DNA from 2 places in the Xanthomonas sp. NCPPB 3218 genome. Region 1 is predicted to be linked to the other one. Evidence: predicted binding sites of a transcription regulator. Region 1 holds the regulator's gene; the other holds the start of a gene.
The links. The regulator FliA, encoded in region 1, starts transcription of late flagellar genes. The targets are predictions, from matches to a motif close to TAAAGTTTNNCNNNCNNNGGCCGATAA.

Region 1 (10,985 bases):
GCCTCGCCGATCGCCGACCTGCCGTTTGCGGTGGCCCCGCTGTGGTGGCGCAGCCCGCCGGCGATCGCGTTGTATGTGCTGATCGGCAGCGCGCTGCTGGCCGGCTTGTGGCGCTGGCGGCACCGCCACCTGGTTGCGCGCGAACGCATGCTGGCCGAACTGGTGGCCGAGCGCACCTATCAGCTGGAACACGAAAAACGCGATCTGGAAAGCGCGCGCGCAGCGCTGGCCCTGAAGGCCAGCCACGATGCCCTGACCGGCCTGCTCAACCGCTCCGGTGTGCTCGAAGCCATGGCGGAAGAACTGCAGGCCTGCGCGCACGGCGGGCATCCGCTGGCGGTGGTGCTGATCGACCTGGACCACTTCAAACTGGTCAACGACGAACACGGGCATCTGGTCGGCGATGCGGTGCTGGCCAAGGTCGGCGCGCGCCTGACCGCCTGCCTGCGCGACTCGGACAAGGTGGGCCGCTACGGCGGCGAGGAACTGCTGTTACTGCTGCCGGGCATGTCGCAGCATAGCCAGCACCGGCTGCGCGCCATCCACGAAAAGCTCAGCCTGGCACCGTACGAGGTGGGTGCCGCCCGGCCGCTGCAGGTGACCTGTTCGGTCGGCGTGGCCTGGTTCCGGAGCGGTGACAACGCCGCCACGCTGCTGGCGCGTGCCGACGAGGCGCTGTACCGCGCCAAGCGGCATGGCCGCAATCGCATCGAACCGGAAGAGCCCGAATCCTCGGTGGCATGAGCAGCCGCGCCCCGGGGCGCAGGCCAGGCGCATCCAACGCAGCGGCCCCACAGCGCCGCCTGCCCCGATCAGCCACTTTTTCAGGCCGGCCCCCTCTCGGCCAGCTCTCCCCCGACCCCGACTCCCCACCCCCGGCCCCACCGACTGGAACGCCACTTGCATGACGCAGGGCTGACCAGTCACCGGCACCTCCATGTCCGAGTCCGAAGACGGCGGCGAACGCACAGAGCTTCCCACCGAAAAACGCCTGCGCGAAGCCCGCGAGCAGGGCAACATCCCGCAATCGCGCGAGTTGTCCACTGCCGCGGTGTTCGGTGCCGGCGTGTTCGCGCTGATGGCCCTGGCGCGCGGCATCGGCGATGGCGCCAGCGTCTGGATGAAGACCGCGCTCAGCCCGGACCCGAAGATGCGTGAAAACCCGATGGCGCTGTTCGGCCATTTCGGCGACCTGCTGCTGCAGCTGCTGTGGGTGATGCTGCCGCTGATCGGCATCTGCCTGGCTGCCGGCCTGGCCGGCCCGCTGTTGATGAGCGGGCTGCGCTTTTCCGGCAAGGCGATCATGCCCGACCTCACCAAGCTCAATCCGATGAACGGGATCAAGCGCATGTGGGGCAGCAACAGCCTGGCCGAGTTGATCAAGTCGGTGCTGCGGCTGCTGTTCGTCGGCCTGGCCGCCAGCCTGTGCATCTCCAAGGGCCTGCACGGCCTGCGCTCGCTGGTGAACCAGCCGCTGGAACAGGCGGTGGGCAACGGCCTGGACTTCACCAAGAGCCTGCTGTTCTACACCGCCGGCGCGCTGGTGCTGCTGGCCGCCATCGACGCGCCCTACCAGAAGTGGAACTGGCTGCGGAAGCTGAAGATGACGCGCGAAGAGATCAAGCGCGAGATGAAGGAAAGCGAGGGCAGCCCGGAGGTCAAGGGCCGCATCCGCCAGATGCAGATGCAGATGTCGCAGCGCCAGATGATGGAAGCGGTGCCCAAGGCCGACGTGGTGCTGATGAATCCGACCCACTACGCGGTGGCGCTCAAGTACGAAGGCGGCAAGATGCGCGCCCCGATCGTGGTGGCCAAGGGCGTGGACGAAATGGCCTTCCGCATCCGCGAAGCCTGCGAACAGCACCGCGTGGCGATCGTCACCGCCCCGCCTTTGGCACGCGCCTTGTATAGAGAAGCGCAAATCGGCAAGGAAATTCCCGTGAGACTCTATTCGGTCGTGGCCCAGGTGCTGTCCTACGTCTACCAGCTGCGTGGCTGGAACGGCGGCCCGATGCCGGAATTGCCGTCGCTGGACGTGGATGAGTTCGGCAAGGGAGCCAGCGCATGAGCGCCCAACCCGCCCCGATGAATGCCCGGCGCATCATGGAGTTGCTGCGCAACGGCCTGGGCGCGCCGCTGGCGCTGATGGCCATGCTGGCCATGCTGATGGTGCCGCTGGCCGCGCCGGTGCTGGACGCGCTGTTCACCTTCAACATCGCCATCTCGCTGATGGTGCTGCTGGCGGTCGTCTACGTGCAGCGCCCGCTGGAATTCACCATTTTCCCGATCGTGCTGCTGATGACCACGATGCTGCGGCTGGCGCTGAACGTCGCCTCCAGCCGCGTGATCCTGATCAACGGCCAGGACGGCCATGCCGCAGCCGGCAAGGTGATCGAGGCATTCGGCCAGTTCGTGATCGGCGGCAACTACGCCGTGGGTATCGTGGTGTTCGCGATCCTGACCATCATCAACTTCGTGGTCATCACCAAGGGTGCCGGACGCGTGTCGGAAGTGACCGCGCGCTTCATCCTGGACGCCATGCCCGGCAAGCAGATGGCCATCGACGCCGACCTCAACGCCGGTTTGCTGACGCGCGAGGAAGCCAAGGCCCGCCGCGAGGAAGTCCGCGAGGAAGCCGACTTCTACGGTGCGATGGACGGTGCTAACAAGTTCATCCGCGGCGACGCCATCGCCGCCATCCTGATCCTGTTCATCAACCTGGTCGGCGGCATGGCGGTGGGCATGTTCCAGCACGGCATGAGCTTTGTGGATGCCGCCTCCACCTACACCCTGCTGTCGATCGGCGACGGTTTGGTGGCGCAGCTGCCGGCCCTGCTGGTGTCGTCCTCGGTCGCCTTGCTGGTGACCCGCGCCTCGCGCGCGCAGGACATGCGCGGCGCCATGATCAGCCAGGTGTTCGGCCAGCACCGCGCCCTCGCGGTGGCCGCGGCGATCCTGGGCCTGGTCGGCCTGGTACCGGGCATGCCCAACGTCGCGTTTTTGACGCTGGGCCTGATCCTGGGCGTGATCGCCTGGAAAATGTACAAGCGCAGCCTGGTCATCCCGCCGACCGGCGACCCCGCCACCGATCCCAAGGCCGCCGCCGCGGCCACTGCCGCCCAGGCCAGTTCGGAGCTGAGCTGGGACGAGCTGCGCCCGATCGACCCGCTGGGCCTGGAAGTGGGCTACCGGCTGATTCCGCTGGTGGACAAGAATCAGGGTGGCGAACTGATGGCGCGCATCAAGGGCGTGCGCCGCAAGCTCACCCAGGACATCGGCTTCCTGGTGCCGCCGGTGCATATCCGCGACAACTTGGAACTGTCGGCCAACGCCTACCGCTTGCTGGTGCACGGAGTGCCGGTGGCCACCGCGGAAATCTATCCCGATCGCGAACTGGCGCTGGACCCGGGCGGCGCGCTCGGCCAGCTCGACGGCATCCCCGGCAAGGACCCGGCGTTCGGCCTGGACGCCACCTGGATCCAGCCGCACCAACGCGCCTATGCCGAATCGATGGGCTACACCGTGGTCGACCCGGCCACCGTGGTCGCCACCCATCTGTCGCACCTGATCCGCGAACACGCCCCGGAACTGCTCGGCCACGAGGAAGTGCAGCAGCTGCTGGCGACCCTGGCCAAGACCGCGCCGAAGATGGTCGAAGACCTCACCCCGAAGGCGCTGCCGCTGTCGGTGGTGGTACGCGTGCTGCAGAACCTGCTGATCGAGCGCATCCCGGTGCGCCAGCTGCGCAAGATCGTCGAAGCGCTGGTCGAACACGCCCCGCACAGCCAGGACCCGACCACCCTCACCGCCGCGGTACGCACCTCGCTGGGCCGCTTCATCGTGCAGGAAATCGCCGGCATGTCGGCCGAGCTGCCGGTCTACACGCTGGCCCCGCAGCTGGAGCGCGTGCTGCAGGAATCCACCCACGGCAACGGCGTGGCGCTGGAGCCCGGCCTGGCCGAGCGCCTGCACCAGAGCCTGGCCGATTGCGTCGGCAAGCAGGAAGCGCGCAACGAACCGGCGGTCGTGCTGGTGCCCGGCCAGGTCCGCGCCGCCCTGGCCCGCCTGGTCCGCCACAGCGTCCCGTCCCTGTCGGTGCTGGCCTACAGCGAAGTGCCCGAAGACAAGCGCCTGAAGCTGGTCGGCACGATCAGCTGAAACCGCCCGCCGACGTAGGAGCGCACCCGGGCGCGACAGGCGTTACCGGCACGGCCCGTCGCGCCCAGGTGCGCTCCTACGACAGGCCAGGCAAGCCGACAACACACCGCAGACGCCGACACCACGGTAGGAGCGCACCCGGGCGCGACAGGCGTTACCGGCACAGCCCATCGCGCCCAGGTGCGCTCCTACGATAGGCCAGGCAACCCGAGAACACACCGCAGACGCCGACACCACGGTAGGAGCGCACCCGGGCGCGACAGGCGTTACCGGCACGGCCCGTCGCGCCCAGGTGCGCTCCTACGACAGGCCAGGCAATCCGGGAACGCACCGCAGACGCCGACCCCACGGTAGGAGCGCACCCGGGCGCGACAGGCGTTACCGGCACAGCCCGTCGCGCCCAGGTGCGCTCCTACGAACCTACCCACCACGCCGACCAGCACCCGGCGCCGGAAAGCCGCCACTGGTCCGGATCTCCAATCGATTGCACGGCCCTAGCCGTTTTCAGGCATCCCGGGCGCCCCAGGCTTGGCCTTCCGCCCGCCAGCGCATCCGCCCGCACGACGACGCCAGCGCATCGTCACCCCGGAAAAAAGTCAATCACGCCATTGACTTAAAGCGCTCGGACCCGGCCGTACGCACAGCCGCGCCCCGTCCCGATACACCAGCGCCCCCGCGCCGGAACCCCGGCACCCCGTTTTGGCACGCCGCGTGCATTAGCTCTGCCGAGACCGCAGCCAGCGCCACCGCTGCGGGGCGAGAGCAGCACTTGGAACAACCGAACGGGACAGGCAACTCATGACGCTGGCAACACACCCACATTCATCGCGCACCCGTCCGGCGTCCGGCGGGTCCCGTTCCTGGAGGCACTTCGCATGAAAATCAAACGCTTCGTTGCCCCGGACATGCGCACCGCATTCCGCATGGTGCGTGAAGAACACGGCCCGGACGCAGTGATCCTGTCCAATCGCCGCACCGCCGAAGGCATCGAGATCGTCGCTGCCAGCAACTACGACGAAGAACTCGTGCAGCGCGCCCTGGAAACCGCGCGCTCCGAGACGCCGGCCGTTGCCGCCGCGCCAATCCCGTCGGCAGCTGCCCCGCAGGCACCGGCCCCGCAAGCAGCCGCCGCACCGGTCCACGCACCGCTGAAGCCGGCCGCCGATGCCGGCACGAGCCAGCGCCAGCGCGTTGCCAGTGCCGCCGAGGACATGATCGCCGCGATGGCGCTGCGCCAGCCGGTCAACGTGCCGCGCCAGCCGCAGGTGCCCGCACCGGTGCGTAGCGCCGCCATCCCCTCGCCCGCCGCCCAGGCCCTGGCCCACGCCGTTGCGGTGACCGCCGCGCCGCGCCAGGAACACGCGCTGTCGGCCGTGCCGGAACAGCTGTTCGCCGATTTCCTGACCACCGCGCCGGTGCAGCGCGCCGCCGTGCAGGCTGCCCCGGTGCAGGCCCCGACCCCGATCATGGCCGCCGCCGCTGCCCCCGTGCAGGCCGGCTACGACCAGGACGAAGACGCGCTGGACGACGACGCCGACTTCGACCTGGACGCGCTGCCGCAGATCCTGCCGCCGGCCGCGTTGCCGCCGCTGGTGGTCGCCCCGCCGGCGCTGGCCGCGGTGCCGGTCGCCGCCGCCCCGGCGCCGCAGAACGACGAAGAACTCAAGCAGTTGCGTGGCGAGCTGGCGCTGATGCGGCAGATGATCGAGCGCGAAATGAACCGCCTCACCGACGAGCGCCTGCGTGGCTCGCCGGTGCGCGCGCAGGCCCTGGAACTGATGGACGACTACGGCTTCGACGCCGGCCTGATCCGCGACGTGGCACTGCAGATCCCGGCCGATACCGAATTGCACCGCGGCCGCGGGCTGATGCTGGGCCTGCTGTCCAAGCGCCTGCCGGTGGCCCCGGTCGACCCGCTGGAACGCGGCGGCGTGATCGCCCTGGTCGGCCCGACCGGCGCCGGCAAGACCACCACCATCGCCAAGCTCGCCCAGCGCTTCGCCGCCCAGCACGCCCCGCGCGACGTGGCCCTGGTCACCACCGACACCCAGCGCGTCGGCGGCCGCGAGCAGCTGCACAGCTACGGCCGTCAGCTCGGCATCGCCGTGCACGAGGCCGACAGCGCCGAAAGCCTGCTGGAACTGCTCGAGCGCCTGCGCGACTACAAGCTGGTGCTGATCGACACCGCCGGCATGGGCCAGCGCGACCGCGCCCTGGCCGCCCAGCTGAACTGGCTGCGCGCCGCGCACCAGGTCACCTCGCTGCTGGTGCTGCCTGCCAACGCGCACTTTTCCGACCTCGACGAGGTCGTGCGCCGCTTCGCCCACGCCAAGCCCCAGGGCGTGGTGCTGACCAAACTTGACGAGACCGGCCGCTTCGGTAGTGCGCTGTCGGTCGTCGTCGATCACCAAATGCCCATCACCTGGGTGACTGACGGACAGCGGGTCCCCGACGACCTGCACCGCGCCAATGCCGCCAGTCTCGTTCTTCGCCTTGAAGATTTGCGGCGCGCTGCCGATAAGCCCTGTACTCCGGAGCACAACCATGCAGTCGCGTGAATACGCCAAGCTGACCAACGCCTTCCCCCTGTCGGCGACCCGTCCCGAGCCCCTGGGCCCGGTGCGCACCATTGCCGTGACCGGTGGCAAGGGCGGCGTGGGTAAAACCAACATCTCCGCCAACCTGGCCGTGGCGCTGGCCGACATGGGCAAGCGCACCCTGCTGCTGGACGCCGACCTGGGCCTGGCCAACCTGGACGTGGTGCTGGGCCTGTCGCCCAAGTACACCCTGGCCGACCTGATCGCCGGCCGCTGCACGCTGGATGAAGTGATCATCGAAGGCCCCGGCGGCGTGCTGGTGGTCCCGGCCGCCTCCGGCCGCCGCCACATGGCCGAACTGGCCCCGGCCCAGCACATCGGCCTGGTCAACGTGTTCTCCGAGCTGGAACGCGACCTGGACGTGATGGTCATCGACACCGCTGCCGGCATCACCGACAGCGTGCTGACCTTCTGCCAAGCCGCCCAGGACACCGTGGTGGTGGTCTGCGACGAGCCGGCCTCGATCACCGACGCCTACGCGCTGATCAAGGTGCTCTCGCGCGAACGCGGCGTGGACCGCCTGCAGATCATCGCCAACATGGTGCGCGACCCCAACGAGGGCCGCCTGCTGTACGACAAGCTGTCGCGGGTCTGCGAAAAATTCCTCGGCGACGTGTCGCTGAACTACCTCGGCCACGTGCCGCAGGACGACTGGTTGCGCCTGTCGGTGCAGCGCCAGCAGCCGGTCATCAAGGCCTACCCCGCCAGTCCGTCGGCGCAGGCCATTGCAGAAATCGCTCGCCGTACCTCGCGCTGGCAGGCCCCCACCGTGCCGCGCGGCAATGTCGAGTTCTTCGTCGAACGCATCATCCAACGGGGAGTGGCCGCATGAGCACCGCTACCGCAACCACGGCCAGCGCGCAGTACCGCGCCGTGCAGCGCAACAACGCCAACGACATCGTCACCCAGCACGCCGACCTGGTGCGCCGTATCGCCCACCATCTGGCCGCGCGCCTGCCGGCGAGCGTGGAAGTGGACGATCTGATCCAGGCCGGCATGATCGGCCTGATCGAAGCCTCGCGCAGTTACGACTCCGAACAGGGCGCCTCGTTCGAAACCTATGCCTCGATCCGCATCCGCGGCTCGATGATCGACGAGATCCGGCGGGGCGACTGGGTGCCGCGCTCGGCGCACCGCCGCGCACGCGACGCTGCCGCCGCCGTGCGCAAGATCGAACAGCACACCGGCCGCGCCGCCGCCGCCACCGAAGTGGCCGCCGCGATGGAGATGCCGCTGCCCGACTACCTGCGTCTGATGGAAGATGCCGCCCGCGGTCAGGTGCTGAGCCTGGAGTCGCGGATCGAGGATCACGGCGAGCTGGACACCACCGCCAAGGGCGGCCCCAATCCGCAGCAGATGATGGAGCGTGGCGAATTCGGCCGCGAGCTGGGCAAGGCCATCGGCCAGTTGCCCGAGCGCGAGCAGCTGGTGCTGTCGCTGTACTACGAACAGGAATTGAACCTGAAAGAAATCGGCGCCGTGCTCGGTGTCAGCGAATCGCGCGTCTGCCAGATCCATGGCCAGGCGGTGGTGCGTCTGCGCGGCCGCCTCAAGGTCTTCGAACTGGCCGATGCCGGTGTCGAAATTGACGAATGATTTTTTCGCGCATTTTTTAGTGTTAGGAGCTTGATGTGAACAAGAACATGCGGATTTTGATCGTGGACGACTTCTCGACGATGCGACGTATCGTCAAGAATCTGTTGGGCGATCTGGGCTTCACCAATACCGCAGAGGCCGAAGACGGCAACAGCGCATTGGCGGCGTTGCGGGCCGGCCCGTTCGATTTCGTGGTCACCGACTGGAACATGCCCGGCATGACCGGCATCGACCTGCTGCGCAACATCCGCGCCGACGCCAAGCTCAAGCACCTGCCGGTGATGATGGTGACCGCCGAAGCCAAGCGCGAGCAGATCATCGAAGCGGCCCAGTGCGGCGTGAACGGCTACATCATCAAGCCGTTCACCGCACAGACGCTGGAAGAGAAGCTGGGCAAGGTGTTCGAACGTCTGGCGGCGACCGCCTGATGAACGCCACCGTGGAAGCCGATGCCGAACGTGCCGCCCTGATCGAACGCCTGCAGCACGCGCTCGATGCACTGGAAAGCGGTGACCAGGTCGCCTGGCGGCGCGAGGTGGACCACCTCGCCGCGCTGCGCACGCGCCCGATGATGCAGAGCCTGAGCCGGCTCGCGCGCGAACTCGGGCAGGCGCTGGGCGAGCTGCCCACCGTGCCCGAGGAAGCCGGCGAACTGGACGATGCCTGCTCGCGCCTGGACCACGTGGTGGAAATGACCGAGAAGGCCAGCCATCGCACGCTGGACCTGGTCGAGGAATGCCGCGAGCTGGCCAATCAGCTGCGCGACGGTGGCCTGAACCAGGACCAGGGCGCGCTGATGGACAAGATGCGCCATAACCTGACCGAGCTGTCGCTGGCGCAGAGCTACCAGGACCTGAGCGGCCAGATCATCCGTCGCGTGGCCGGGATCGTGCGGCGCGTGCACGAGGGCTTCGGTGCACTCGGCCTGCCGCCGAAGAATCCCGAGCCGAAGAAAGACGACGGCGGTCTTGCCGGTCCTGCAGTCAAGGGCCTGGACCGTCACGCGGTGTCGCAGGACGACGCCGACGACCTGCTGTCCGGATTGGGGCTGTAACCATGAGTGCTGTTCCAGACGATATTGCTGCCGATTTCATTGTCGAGGCCCAGGAAATCCTGGATCGCCTCGGCGAACAGCTGGTGTCGCTGGAACAGGCACCGGACGAAGCCGACCAGCTCAACGCGGTGTTCCGCGGCTTCCACACGCTCAAGGGCGGCGCCGGCTTCCTGGCGATCAAGCCGATGGTGGAGCTCTGCCACGCCGCCGAGGAAACCCTGGGCATGGCGCGCTCCGGCCAGGCGGTGTTGCAGGCGCATCACTTCGATGCCGCGCAACAGTCGCTGGATTATTTGCAGGCCATGCTGGATGCGATGGGCTCGGGCGAAACCGTGCCGCATGCACCGGCCTCGCTGATTGCGCAGTTCGATGCCAAGAGCGGCCCGCCGGCGGTCAAGGCCGCGCCCAAGGCCGCTGCCGCTGCACCCGCACACGATGACGCACACGGCGCTGCTGCGCCGGGCGCCAAGGCCGCGCCCAAGGCGGCGGCCAAGGCGGCCGACGCCGAGCAGACCGTGCGCGTGGACACCAAGCGCCTGGACGCCATCGTCAACCTGATCGGCGAACTGGTGCTGTCGCGCAATCGCCTCAAGACCCTGCGTACCCGCCTGCGCGACGAAGAACTCGACCGCGCGGTCAGCACGCTGGACATCGCCACCGCGCGCCTGCAGACCGCGGTGATGCGCACCCGCATGCAACCGGTCAGCAAGGTGTTCGCGCGCTTTCCCAAGGTGGCCCGCGATGTCGCGCGCACGCTGTCCAAGGAAGTGGAACTGGAACTGATCGGCGCCGAGACGGAACTGGACCGCAACCTGGTCGAAGCCCTGGCCGACCCGCTGGTGCACCTGGTGCGCAACGCGATCGACCACGGCATCGAATCGCCGGCCCTGCGCGAAGCCACCGGCAAGCCGCGCAGTGGTCATGTGCGCCTGTCGGCGCAGCAGGAAGGCGACTACGTCAGCATCGAAATCCAGGATGACGGCGCCGGCATCGACCCCGAACGCCTGCGCGAGATCGCCCGCAACAAGGGCCTGATCGATGCCGAAGCCGCCGCCCGCCTGAGCACCGACGAATGCCTGCATCTGATCTTCATGCCGGGCTTTTCGACCAAGGCCGAAGTCACCGACATCTCCGGCCGCGGCGTGGGCATGGACGTGGTGCAATCGCGCATCCGCGAACTCAGCGGACAGATCCAGATCCAGTCCGAACTGGGCCGCGGCAGCCGCTTCATGATCCGCGTGCCGCTGACCCTGGCCATCCTGCCCACGCTATTGGTGCAGGCCGGCGAAGCGGTGTATGCCCTTCCGCTGGCGCGCGTGGTCGAAGTGCTGCACGCCCCGCAGACCTCGCTGGGCTGGTTCGACGGCCGCGCCGTGCTGGACCGCCGCTCGCATACCCTGCCCCTGATCGACCTGCGCCGCTGGCTGGGCGTGCCCGCCGAACAACCGCCGCTACTGACCGTGGTGCTGCTGCAGGCCGGCGAAACCCGCTTCGGCCTGGTGGTGGACCAGGTCCGCGGCCGCGAGGAAGTGGTGATCAAGCCCCTGCCCCGCGCCCTGCGCGGCCTGCCCGGCTACGCC
Region 2 (10,985 bases), 240 kb from region 1:
CACCCGCCAGGGCATCGCCGAGCAGGTGCTGGACACCTGCTCGCGCGACAGCCCGGCGCGGCATCCGGGCCAGATCACCGGCTACTGGACACCGAGCCAGCAGCAGATCGAACAGCTCGAATCCCGGCAGGACGCATTGACGCCGACCATCCCCGAGCCGCGCGATTTCGATCGCCAGTACGTGGGCGTGGTGGTCCAGGGCCAGCAGCTGATCTACATCAACGCCTTCAAACTCCCGAACGATCCGCCGGTGAAACCGGCCAAGGAAGCGATCCGGGTGTGCGATGGCGGTAGCGCCTTCTGGGGTGCGTTGTACGATCCGCAAACCGGCGCGTTCTCGCAGATCGCCGTCAACGGTACGCCCTGACCCGCGATGGGCCTGCTGCTGCCGCGCTGGGTCTGGATCGGCGCGGTAGCGTTATCGGGCGTGGCCGGCATGGTCAACGTGGTCGGCTACCTGGGCTCCGAGCATCAGGTGGTCAGCCACCTCACCGGCACCACCAGCCTGCTCGGCGTGGCCCTGGTGCAGAACAGCGCACCGGAGATCGGCTTTCTCTGGGGCATCCTGATCGCCTTCTGCGCAGGCGCCATGCTCAGCGGCCTGATCATCCAGGACGATGTCTTGCGGCTGGGACAGCGCTACGGTGCGGCGCTGCTGCTCGAAGCGCTGCTGTTGCTGGCCGCAATCCCACTGTTCAAGCTGCACCATGTCGGCGGCGCGTTGGTCGCCGCAGGCGCCTGCGGCCTGCAGAACGCCATGGCCACCACCCTCAGCGGCGCAGCGGTCCGCACCACCCATCTGAGCGGCATGTTCACCGACCTGGGCATCGGCCTGGGACATCTGCTGCGCGGGCGCCCGCTGCAGGTGCGCCGGCTCACGCTGAGCGGACTGATCATCGGCGGCTTTCTCGGCGGCAGCATGCTCGGCACCTGGCTGTTCCAGCGCTGGCACTACGACGCGCTCTACCTGCCGGCGGGCCTGACCGGAGTGACCGGTGCCGGCTACGTTGGCTATCTGCAGTGGCGTCGCTGGCGCACGCGCTGATCCGCACATCCGCCAGACAGCAGTGCAGAATCCCCCCATGACCACGTCCAGCACGCTGTCCGCCCTGACCATCGCCGGCTCCGATTCCGGCGGTGGTGCCGGCATCCAGGCCGACCTCAAGACCTTTGCCGCGCACCGCGTGCACGGCTTGTCGGCGATCGCCGCATTGACCGCGCAGAACACCCGCGCCGTCACTGCCGTGCATATCCCCCCGGTCGCGTTTCTGCGGGCGCAGATCGATGCCTGCTTTGCGGACTTCGAAATTCAGGCAGTCAAACTCGGCATGCTCGCCAACGCCGAGGTCATCCATTGCGTGGCCGATCTGCTCGAAACCCATCGCCCACCGTTCGTGGTGCTCGACCCGGTGATGGTGTCCACCAGTGGCGCCCGCCTGCTCGAAGACGCCGCGCTGGAGGCCCTGCGCGCGCGTCTACTGCCGCTGGCCACGCTGATCACACCGAATACGCCCGAAGCCGAACTGCTGACCGGCCGCCGCATCGACGATGCCGACGCCGCCGAGCATGCCACCGCCGCCCTGCTCGAACTCGGCGCCAACGCGGTACTGCTCAAGGGTGGTCACCTGCACGAGGGCGCGCGGGTGATCGACCGTTTCGATGACGGTGTCACCCAGGACGTGTTCATGCATCCGCGCCTGCAGGTCGATGCGCATGGCACCGGCTGCAGCCTGTCGGCGGCCATTGCCGCGCAGCTGTGCCAGGGCCTTTCCCTGCTCAACGCCTGCGAAGCGGCCATCGACTACATCGCGCGCGCCATCCGCCTTGGCCACAGCCCCGGTCACAGCGAGGTGCTGGTGCTGGACCATTTCGGCGCCGCGCCCAGCCCATGAGCGTGCAGGCCAGCACGCTCGCCGTGACCGCAGCGGATGGACATGCCTGGCAGGTGCTGCGCCACGCACCGGCGCGGCCGATCGCCAGCCTGCTGTGGCTGCCGGCACTGGGCGTTGCCGCCCGGCACTACCAGCCGTTCGCGCACGCCTTGGCGAGCGCTGGCATTGCGGTGTATCTGCACGAGTGGCGCGGCAACGGCAGCAGCACCCTGCGCCCCTCGCGCGAGCACGACTGGGGCTATCGCACGCTGCTTGCCGACGATATCCCCGCCAGCCGCGCGCTGCTCGACCTGCATGACCCGCAGCTGCCGTGCGTGCTGGGCGGTCATAGCCTGGGCGGCCAGCTGGCTTGCTGCCATACCGCGTTGCAGCCGGCACGGATTGCGCAGCTGTGGCTGGTCGCCAGCGGCTCGCCGTACTGGCGCAATTTTCCGGTGCCGATGCGCTACGGCCTGCCGCTGATCTTCCGGCTGCTGCCATGGCTGGCACGCACGCAAGGCGTGCTGCACGGGCGAAGGCTCGGTTTCGGCGGCACCGAGGCGCGCAGCCTGATCGCCGATTGGGCGCAGGTCGGTCGCAGCAATCGCTATCGTGCGGCAGGCACATCGTGGGATCTCGAGCAGGCGTTGGGCCAACTCGACATGCCGATCAGCGCAGTGACCTTCGCACGCGACCGCTTCGGCCCGCCCGGCGCCTTGCAGGCCTTGCTGCAGAAAATGCCGCAGGCACGTGCCGAACGTGTTGCCTTGGACGATGCGCAACTGGGCGCGCGCAGCGATCACTTCGCATGGATGAAGACGCCTGCCGCCGTGGCCGCCGCGCTGCGCCGGTGTCTTGGCGATGAGGGTGGCGACAATCGAATGTCACAAAGGGATTGACGAGGACTCCGGGCATCCGCATAATTCCGCTCCTGACGACGCGCCCGTAGCTCAGTTGGATAGAGTACCTGGCTACGAACCAGGCGGTCGGGAGTTCGAATCTCTCCGGGCGCACCATCTTCAGAACAATAAGAGACAGCCTTCAACCGCTGTCTTTTTAGTTACAAGGATTCGATCGCACTGCGACGGATCTGCGAGTTGGAAATGCAAGTCAAAACAAGATAATGCGCCCGTAGCTCAGTTGGATAGAGTACCTGGCTACGAACCAGGCGGTCGGGAGTTCGAATCTCTCCGGGCGCACCAATCTTGAAGAAAACGACCAGCTTGCTGGTCTTTTTTTTTGCCTGTCGTTCGAGCGCATGACGTAGCCGCGCTGTTACCACGTAGCGAACGCGACGCAGCAACTGCCAAAGACCAGCACGCCCGCCGCAGGACATCGCGTCACTGCGGTCAGGCCACTGCGCCCAGCACATCATTGGTACGGGCAACCACCGCCACCGGCAGCAGCGAGGTCACCGGATGCCCGGCGTCGCGCCATGCATCCAGCCCACCCAGCAACGGCCGCACGTCGCCATATCCGCGCTCGCGCATCCGACCGGCCAACCACGCCGCCGACACCTCGTCCGGACACGCGCAATAAATCACCACGCTGCGATCGCGCGGCACGCTGGCCAGGATCTGCGCGAGCTGCCGCTCGTCGGCAAACACCGCGCCGGGAATCGTGTACGGCTGCAGATCGCGATGGCCCGGCGCACGGATATCCAATACCGTCGGCCGTAGCGCTTCGTCGCCATCCAGCAACGGCACCAGTTCGTCCACCGCAATACGCGCGTGCTCCAGCGAGCGCAGCAAAGCATGCCGCCGCCACCAACGCCAGCCGACGTAGCAGGCCAGCAACACGGCCAGCACGACCACCGCACCAGAACCCAGATCCGACAGCAACGCGAGCACGTCCTGGACCTGATGCGCGAACAGCGCGCCCAGGCTCAGCCCGACGAACGCCCACAGCGACGCACCCAGGGCGTCGTAGCGCAGGAATGCCGCCGGGCGCACCCGCATCGCACCGGCCATCGGCACCGAGACCATCGACAGACCGGGCACGAACTTGGCCACCGCCAATACCCGCACACCCCAGCGCGAGAAGAACCGCTCGGTCTTCTTCATGCAGGTATCGCGCGACAGCGACAGCCGGCACAGCGACTGCAGGGTGCGGTTGCCGAAACGGCGGCCTGCCAGATACCAGGCCAGGTCACCGAGCAGACTTGCCAGCACCGACACAGCCAACGCCAGCAATCCGGCCAGCCAGGCGTCGCTCCCGCCCTGCAGCGCGTAGCCGGCACCAACCAGCACCAGGGTCGGCAGCGCCGGCACCGGCAGGCCCAGCGACAACGCCAGCACGTTGGCAAAGACCAGCGCCAATCCGTACTGTTCGATCAAGCCTTGCATGCGGCGACCCTGCGCGACGGCGAGGGCCCATTATCCGCCCTTCCTCACACGCGCGGCTGCCCGCCGGCGACGGAACGATACGTTTCGGCAAGCGACTGCAACCAGCCATCGAACAGTCCATCGCGGCGCAGTGCGCGCCGCCACCAACCCAGTGCCTCGCCCTCCTCGCCCGGCCGCCACGCCAGGTAGAAGGTTTCATCGGGTTTACGGGGCTCCACCTGCAGCGCACACAGCCGCCCGTCCTGCAGCGCGCCGCGCGCATACGGCTCGGGCAGAAAACCGTAGCCGGCACCGGCCAGCTGCAACTGCAGCTTGGCCTGCATGTCCGGCACGGTGAGCACATCGCGCGCGGAGAGTAGGCCCACCGTGCGTGGCAGCAGACGCCGCGCCGAATCCGCCACCGCGATCGCACGGTGTTCGGCCAGCTCGGCCGCGCCCAGCAGGCCGGTGCCCGCCAGCGGATGCGTGGAGGCCACCGCGAACACGAAGCCCAGCGTGCCGATCGTCTCGGCGACATAGCCGCCACCGCTCGGCCCCTCGCCCGCCGCCACGATCAGGTCCACGCGCCGATCCAGCAGCGCCTCCCAGCTGCCGGACAAGGATTCGCTCACCACGCGCAGGCGGGTGCTGTCGGCCACCGTGTAGAAGTCCAGGATCTGCGCCTGCAGCAAGGCCACCGGCAGGATCGCATCCAGCCCGATCGCGAAGTCCGACTCCCAGCCCGACGCCACCCGCCGCACCCGCACCTCCAGCTCCTGCGCGGCCCGCAGCAGCTGCCGCCCTTCGCGCAGCAGTTCGCGCCCGGCCTGGGTCGGTGTCGCCTTCGGCCCGACCCGCTCGAACAGCTGCACGCCCAGATCGTCCTCCAGCTTGGAGACCGTGTAGGAAATCGTCGACGGCACCTTGAACAACACCTTGGCCGCAGCCGCGAACGAGCCGCGGCGGTCGATCGCATCCAGAATCTGCAGTGCTTCCAGGCTGATTTTCATTGTTCGATTTTTTCGATGGTAGCGACCAAATCTACTCGCTTTTTGGCGCCGGCGCGGAGGTAGAGACTAGCCATCAAGCCGCCGGGACACCGACTCATTCCCTGGCGACACCAACCCTTTCAAGGAGAAGCAGCATGTTGAATGTCCGCAAGAGCGAAACCCGTGGCCGCGCCGAACATGGCTGGCTGTCCTCGCGCCATACCTTCTCCTTCGCCAGTTACCACGACCCGCGCCACATGGGCATCGGCCCGCTGCGGGTGATCAACGAAGACAAGGTGACCCCGGGCGAAGGCTTCGGCACCCATGCCCACCGCGACATGGAGATCATTTCCTACGTGCTGGGTGGCGCACTGGAGCACAAGGACAGCATGGGCACCGGCTCGGTCCTGCACTACGGCGATGTGCAGCGCATGAGCGCCGGCAGCGGCGTTACCCACAGCGAGTTCAATCACTCCGCCAGCGAACCGGTGCACTTCCTGCAGATCTGGGTGATGCCCGAGCGCAGCGGCATCGAGCCCAGCTACGAGGAGAAGCATTTCGATGCCGACAGCAAGCGCAACCAGCTGCGCCTGATCGCCTCGCCCGGCGGCGAGCACGGCTCGCTGCGCCTGCATCAGGACGCGCGCCTGTATGCCTCGATCCTCGACGGCGAGGTGCGTCTGCAGCAGCCACTGGCCGAGGGCCGCATCGGCTACGTCCAGGTGGCGCGCGGCAGCCTGAGCGTCAATGGCCAGGCGCTGTCGGCCGGCGATGCGTTGCAGATCACCGGCGAGCCGGAGATCGTGCTGGCCGATGCACGCGATGCGGAAGTGCTGGTGTTCGATCTGCCGAGGTAAGCGCCACCAGCTCAGCGTATGGCGTGCCGCAGACCAGGCGGCACGCTGCGCACTGGGGATCGGCCGATATCAAAAAGCCCGCTTCCGGCGGGCTTTTTTTGTGCTCAGGCACCTCTGCTTGCAGGGCAGCTGCGACGACGCCGCGCATCGACAATCCCGCGCAGCACTCTGCGCGGGATCATGCCGCCTGCGGCTTGGCAGGCCTGACAAGCGACTTGCTCGCGGGTTCGCTGCGCACGGCAGCCGCCTCCGCCGCGCCATCGCTGTCGCCATTGACCAGCGCAAACAGCGCATCGGCATCGGCTTCCAGCACACGCGCCGAGCGCGCCAGATCGTCGACCATCTGCGCCTGGTCGCGCGCCTGCACACCGATCGATTGCAGCGCGGTGTTGGCGGTGGAAATGTCCCGCGCCTGCTCCTGACTGGCAGCGGCAATCTGCTCCACGGTCGCGGTGACCCGCAGCACCGAGCTGACCATGTCCTGCATCACCGCCCCGGCCTGCTCGGCCAGGCGCGAACCATCGCCCACCTGGTCGGCTGCATTGTCGATCAAGCCCCGAATTTCCTTCGCCGAGACACTGCAGCGCTGCGCCAGGCTCCGCACCTCGGTCGCCACCACGGCAAATCCACGCCCCTGCTCGCCAGCGTGTGCCGCTTCCACGGCCGCATTCAAGGCCAGGATATTGGTCTGGAACGCGATGCCGTCGATCACCTCGATGATCTGGCCGATACGATCGGTAGCCGAGCGTATGCCGGCCGTGGTCTTGACCATGTCGGCGATGACGGTAGCGCCGCGTCGGGCAACATCGGCCGATGCCTCGGCCATGCGCTGCGCCGAGCCGGCACTGTCGGAATTGCTGCGTACGGTCTCTGCCAGCTGATCAATGGTGGTCGAGGTCTGCGCCACGGCTGCCGACTGCGTTGACGAGCGGCTCACCAGGTCCTGGTTGCTGACCGAAATATGGTGCGCCTCGCGCTGCACGTTCTGCGCAATGCTCATGGTCTGCTGCATCAACTGACGCATGCGCTCGGCCGAGCGCACCTGATCGGTGACATCGGTGGCGTACTTGACCACCTTGTACGGACGACCGGACACATCCAGGATCGGGTTATAGGACGCCTGGATCCACACCGGACTGCCGTCCTTGCGCAGCCGACGGTAGCGGCCCGCGTCGAACTGCCCACGCGCCAGCTTCGCCCAGAAATGCCGATAGTCTTCGGAGCCACCGTAGTTTGCGTCCACGAAGATGCGGTGATGCTGGCCGATCGCCTCCTCGGCGGAGTACCCCAAAATGGCCAGGAAGTTGTCGTTGGCACTCAACACGTGCCCTTCCAGATCGAACTCGATCACGCCCATCACCTTGTCGATGGCCTGGATGCGACCATCGGCGTCGGCCGAATCGATCACCTGACGGGTCACGTCGGTGGCGTACTTGACCACCTTGTACGGCCGCCCGTGCTCGTCGAGCACCGGGTTGTAGGACGCCTGGATCCACACCTCGCTGCCGTCCTTGTTGAGGCGCTTGTAGCGCCCCGCGTCGAACGCGCCGCGTCCCAGCTTCTCCCAGAACGCGCGATAGGCCGCCGACTGACGCGTTTGCGCGTCCACGAACATGCCATGGTGCTTGCCGCGAATCTCATCGAGCCGGTAGCCCATCACCGCAAGGAAATTCTCGTTGGCATCGAGCACCGTGCCATCCAGCGAAAACTCAATGACCGCCATGACCTTGTCGATCGCATCGATGCGGCCCTCGAAGTCGGCGGTCTGGCGCACCTGCGTGGTGATGTCGGTGGCGTACTTGACCACCCGATAGGCCTTGCCTGCACGATCCAGCAACGGATTGTAGGAAGCGTTGATCCATACCTCGCGCCCGTTCTTGTCCAGCCGGCAGAATCGCCCGGCGTTGAAGTCGCCACGACGCAGCGCCTGCCAGAACTGCTGATAGCTTTCGCTGTCGCGGTCGCTGGGGGTCACGAACATGCGGTGATGCTGACCGACAACTTCGTCGAGCCGGTAGCCCATCAGCGACAGGAAATTCTGGTTCGCATGCAGGATGCGGCCATCAAGATCGAACTCGATCACCGCCATCACCCGGTCCACCGCATCGGCCTTGTGCTGCAGCCCACGGCTCCGGGAAGAAAACAGGCGTCCAAGCAGAGGCGGTAGGCGCATCGGGGTGAGATCCGAGAGAGGTGTCACAGCCTTAGCGACCCGTGCCCGGCTTACTTGAATCGCTGCATGCAGCGCGTTCGTGGCAATTCAGATGCTGAGGCCGGCACAGCCACCAGCGTGGCGCCAGCGATGCCACTGCAGACCGTCACTGACCTGCCGGCACAAATGAAAACGCCCGCAAATCAGGGATTTGCGGGCGTTTGAAACACTGGCGGAGCGAGAGGGATTCGAACCCTCGATAGAGCTTTTGACCCTATACTCCCTTAGCAGGGGAGCCCCTTCAGCCGCTCGGGCATCGCTCCAGTTTTTGCGTCCTGCCGCGGTGTCCGTTGCAGGCCGCGAAGAATACCGGGTAAGAGGGGCTAACGTAAACCCTTTATGACGATCAATTCGAAGAATCGTCGCCTTGATGCGCACCGGAAGCGACCGGCTCATCCCCACGCTGGATCCGCTGATAGATTTCCTCGCGGTGTACAGCAACATCTTTCGGTGCGGTGATGCCGATACGCACCTGATTACCCTTGACGCCGAGTACGGTCACAGTGACCGAGTCGCCGATCATCAAGGTTTCGCCTACCCGGCGAGTGAGGATCAACATTTTGCAAATCTCCTGGAACCGGTGGGTTTCCCACCAGCATCGGCGGCCGACTGACGAGGCGCGCCCTAGGTAAAGGGAATAGACCGGAAATGGTAGCGGGACACCCTGCCAAGCAGCAAGGCATACCAGGACAAGTGTTCAGCCCAAGTGTTGCTTGACCCAGGAGGGCACGCCTTCCAGCGCGGTCGCAAGGGCGGGACCATCCTCGCCACCACCCTGGGCGAGATCCGGACGACCACCGCCCTTGCCTCCGATCTGACTGGCGATATGCCCGAGGAGTTCCCCCGCCTTCACCTTGCCAGTTGGGCTGCCGTTCACGCCGGCAACGAGCGCAACCTTGCCGGCAGCCGCGCCTGCCAACACGATGACCGAATCGCCCAACTGCTGCTTGAGGCGATCCATCGCATCGCGCAACGCCTTGGCATCGAAGCCCTCCAGACGCACGGCGACCACCTTGACGCCTGCCACATCGACCGCGCTGGAACCCAGGTCTGCAGTTGCGCCGGAGGCCAGCTTGGCCTTGAGCGACTCCAGCTCACGCTCAAGCCGCTTCTGACGTTCGGTGAGCGCGCGAACCTTGTCGACCACCTCGGTGGCATTGCCGCCGAGCAGGCTGGCCGCCTCAAGCAGACGTCGTTCCTCATCGGCGACATGGTCCAGCGCGCCCTGCCCGGTCACCGCCTCGATGCGACGCACACCCGAGGACACACCGCCCTCGGAGGTGATCTTGAACAAGCCGATGTCGCCGGTGCGGGTGACATGGGTGCCGCCGCAGAGCTCGGTGGAATAACCGCCCATCTTCAGCACACGCACGTTCTCGCCGTACTTTTCGCCGAACAGCGCCATCGCGCCGAAATCCAGCGCCTCCTGCATGGCCATGTTGTGCACTTCCACGCTGTGGTTGGTGCGCACCTCGGCGTTGACCTTGCGTTCGATCACGGCGAGCTCTTCGGGCGTGATCGGCTGGAAGTGCGAGAAGTCGAACCGCAAGCGGTCCGGTGCAACCAGCGAGCCCTTCTGCTGCACGTGGGTGCCCAGCACCTCGCGCAGGGCCGCATGCAGCAGATGCGTGGCCGAGTGGTTGAGGATGGTCTTGCCGCGACGCTGCACGTCGATGCCGCCTGCCAGCAGATCGCCCAATGCCAGCGCACCCTCGGTGATGCGCCCGACATGGCCATGGAACTGACCGGCAAACTTCTGGGTGTCAGTGATCTCGATGGAGACATCGCTACCGCTCAGCTGGCCGCTATCGCCGACTTGACCACCGGACTCGGCATAGAACGGCGTGCGGTCGGTGAACACGATGACCTCGTCGCCGGCTTCCGCGCGTTCAACTGGACGGCCCTGCTTGAGTAACGCCACGACCTTGAGTGCATCGGCATCGTAGGCCTCGTAGCCCAGAAACACCGTCGGCGACATGGTGGCGACCAGATCGGCCGGCAATGCGACGCCGCCACCGAACTTGCCGGCGGCACGCGCGGTCTCGCGCTGACGCTCCATGGCGAACTCGAAGCCCTCCATGTCCACGCGCAAGCCGCGCTCGCGTGCGATGTCGGAGGTCAGATCGACCGGGAACCCGTAGGTATCGAAAAGGCGGAACGCATCGGCGCCGGGAATCACTTCCTGCGAGCGCGCAGCAACGTCGTCGAAGATCTTCATGCCGGCGTCCAGCGTCTCGGCAAAACGCTCTTCTTCGGCCAGCAGTGCGCGCGCGACGGTCTCCCGCGCGACCACCAGTTCGGGATAGGCCTCGCCCATCAGCTCGACCAGGGTCGGCACCATCTTGCTGAAGAACGGCTGGCGTACCCCCAGCATCCAGCCGTGGCGCAGCGCACGCCGGATGATCCGGCGCAGCACATAGCCGCGGCCTTCGTTGGACGGCAGCACACCGTCGACGATCAGGAACGAACAGGCGCGGATGTGATCGGCGATCACCCGCAGCGACTTGTTCTCCAGATCGGTGACGCCGGTCAGCGCGCTGGCCTTGCCGATCAAGGCCTGGAACAGATCGATCTCGTAGTTGGTATGCACGTGCTGCAGGATCGCAGCCAGGCGCTCCAGGCCCATGCCGGTATCCACGCACGGGGCCGGCAACGGCACCAGGGTGCCGTCGGGCTGGCGATCGAACTGCATGAACACCAGGTTCCAGATCTCGATGAAGCGGTCGCCATCC

Region 2: the regulator FliA is predicted to act here: its motif matches at 8,246-8,272, upstream of AC1PLS_RS09085 (methyl-accepting chemotaxis protein).

Annotation. Positions count from the first base shown of each region.
Region 1 covers NZ_CM161516.1:2,272,367-2,283,351, reverse strand. Annotated here, with positions in the region: gene AC1PLS_RS10020 (ligand-binding sensor domain-containing diguanylate cyclase) at 1-744, shown strand, start outside; gene flhB (flagellar biosynthesis protein FlhB) at 938-2,068, shown strand; gene flhA (flagellar biosynthesis protein FlhA) at 2,086-4,158, shown strand; gene flhF (flagellar biosynthesis GTPase FlhF) at 5,034-6,716, shown strand; gene AC1PLS_RS10000 (MinD/ParA family protein) at 6,703-7,587, shown strand; gene AC1PLS_RS09995 (RNA polymerase sigma factor FliA) at 7,584-8,351, shown strand; gene cheY (chemotaxis response regulator CheY) at 8,387-8,779, shown strand; gene AC1PLS_RS09985 (protein phosphatase CheZ) at 8,779-9,405, shown strand; gene AC1PLS_RS09980 (chemotaxis protein CheA) at 9,408-10,985, shown strand, end outside.
Region 2 covers NZ_CM161516.1:2,033,399-2,044,383, reverse strand. Annotated here, with positions in the region: gene AC1PLS_RS09130 (hypothetical protein) at 1-367, shown strand, start outside; gene AC1PLS_RS09125 (YoaK family protein) at 374-1,045, shown strand; gene thiD (bifunctional hydroxymethylpyrimidine kinase/phosphomethylpyrimidine kinase) at 1,083-1,892, shown strand; gene AC1PLS_RS09115 (alpha/beta hydrolase family protein) at 1,889-2,770, shown strand; tRNA gene AC1PLS_RS09110 (tRNA-Arg) at 2,811-2,887, shown strand; tRNA gene AC1PLS_RS09105 (tRNA-Arg) at 2,997-3,073, shown strand; gene AC1PLS_RS09100 (DedA family protein/thiosulfate sulfurtransferase GlpE) at 3,221-4,216, opposite strand; gene AC1PLS_RS09095 (LysR family transcriptional regulator) at 4,261-5,205, opposite strand; gene AC1PLS_RS09090 (pirin family protein) at 5,340-6,041, shown strand; gene AC1PLS_RS09085 (methyl-accepting chemotaxis protein) at 6,220-8,187, opposite strand; tRNA gene AC1PLS_RS09080 (tRNA-Ser) at 8,424-8,516, opposite strand; gene csrA (carbon storage regulator CsrA) at 8,600-8,812, opposite strand; gene alaS (alanine--tRNA ligase) at 8,951-10,985, opposite strand, start outside.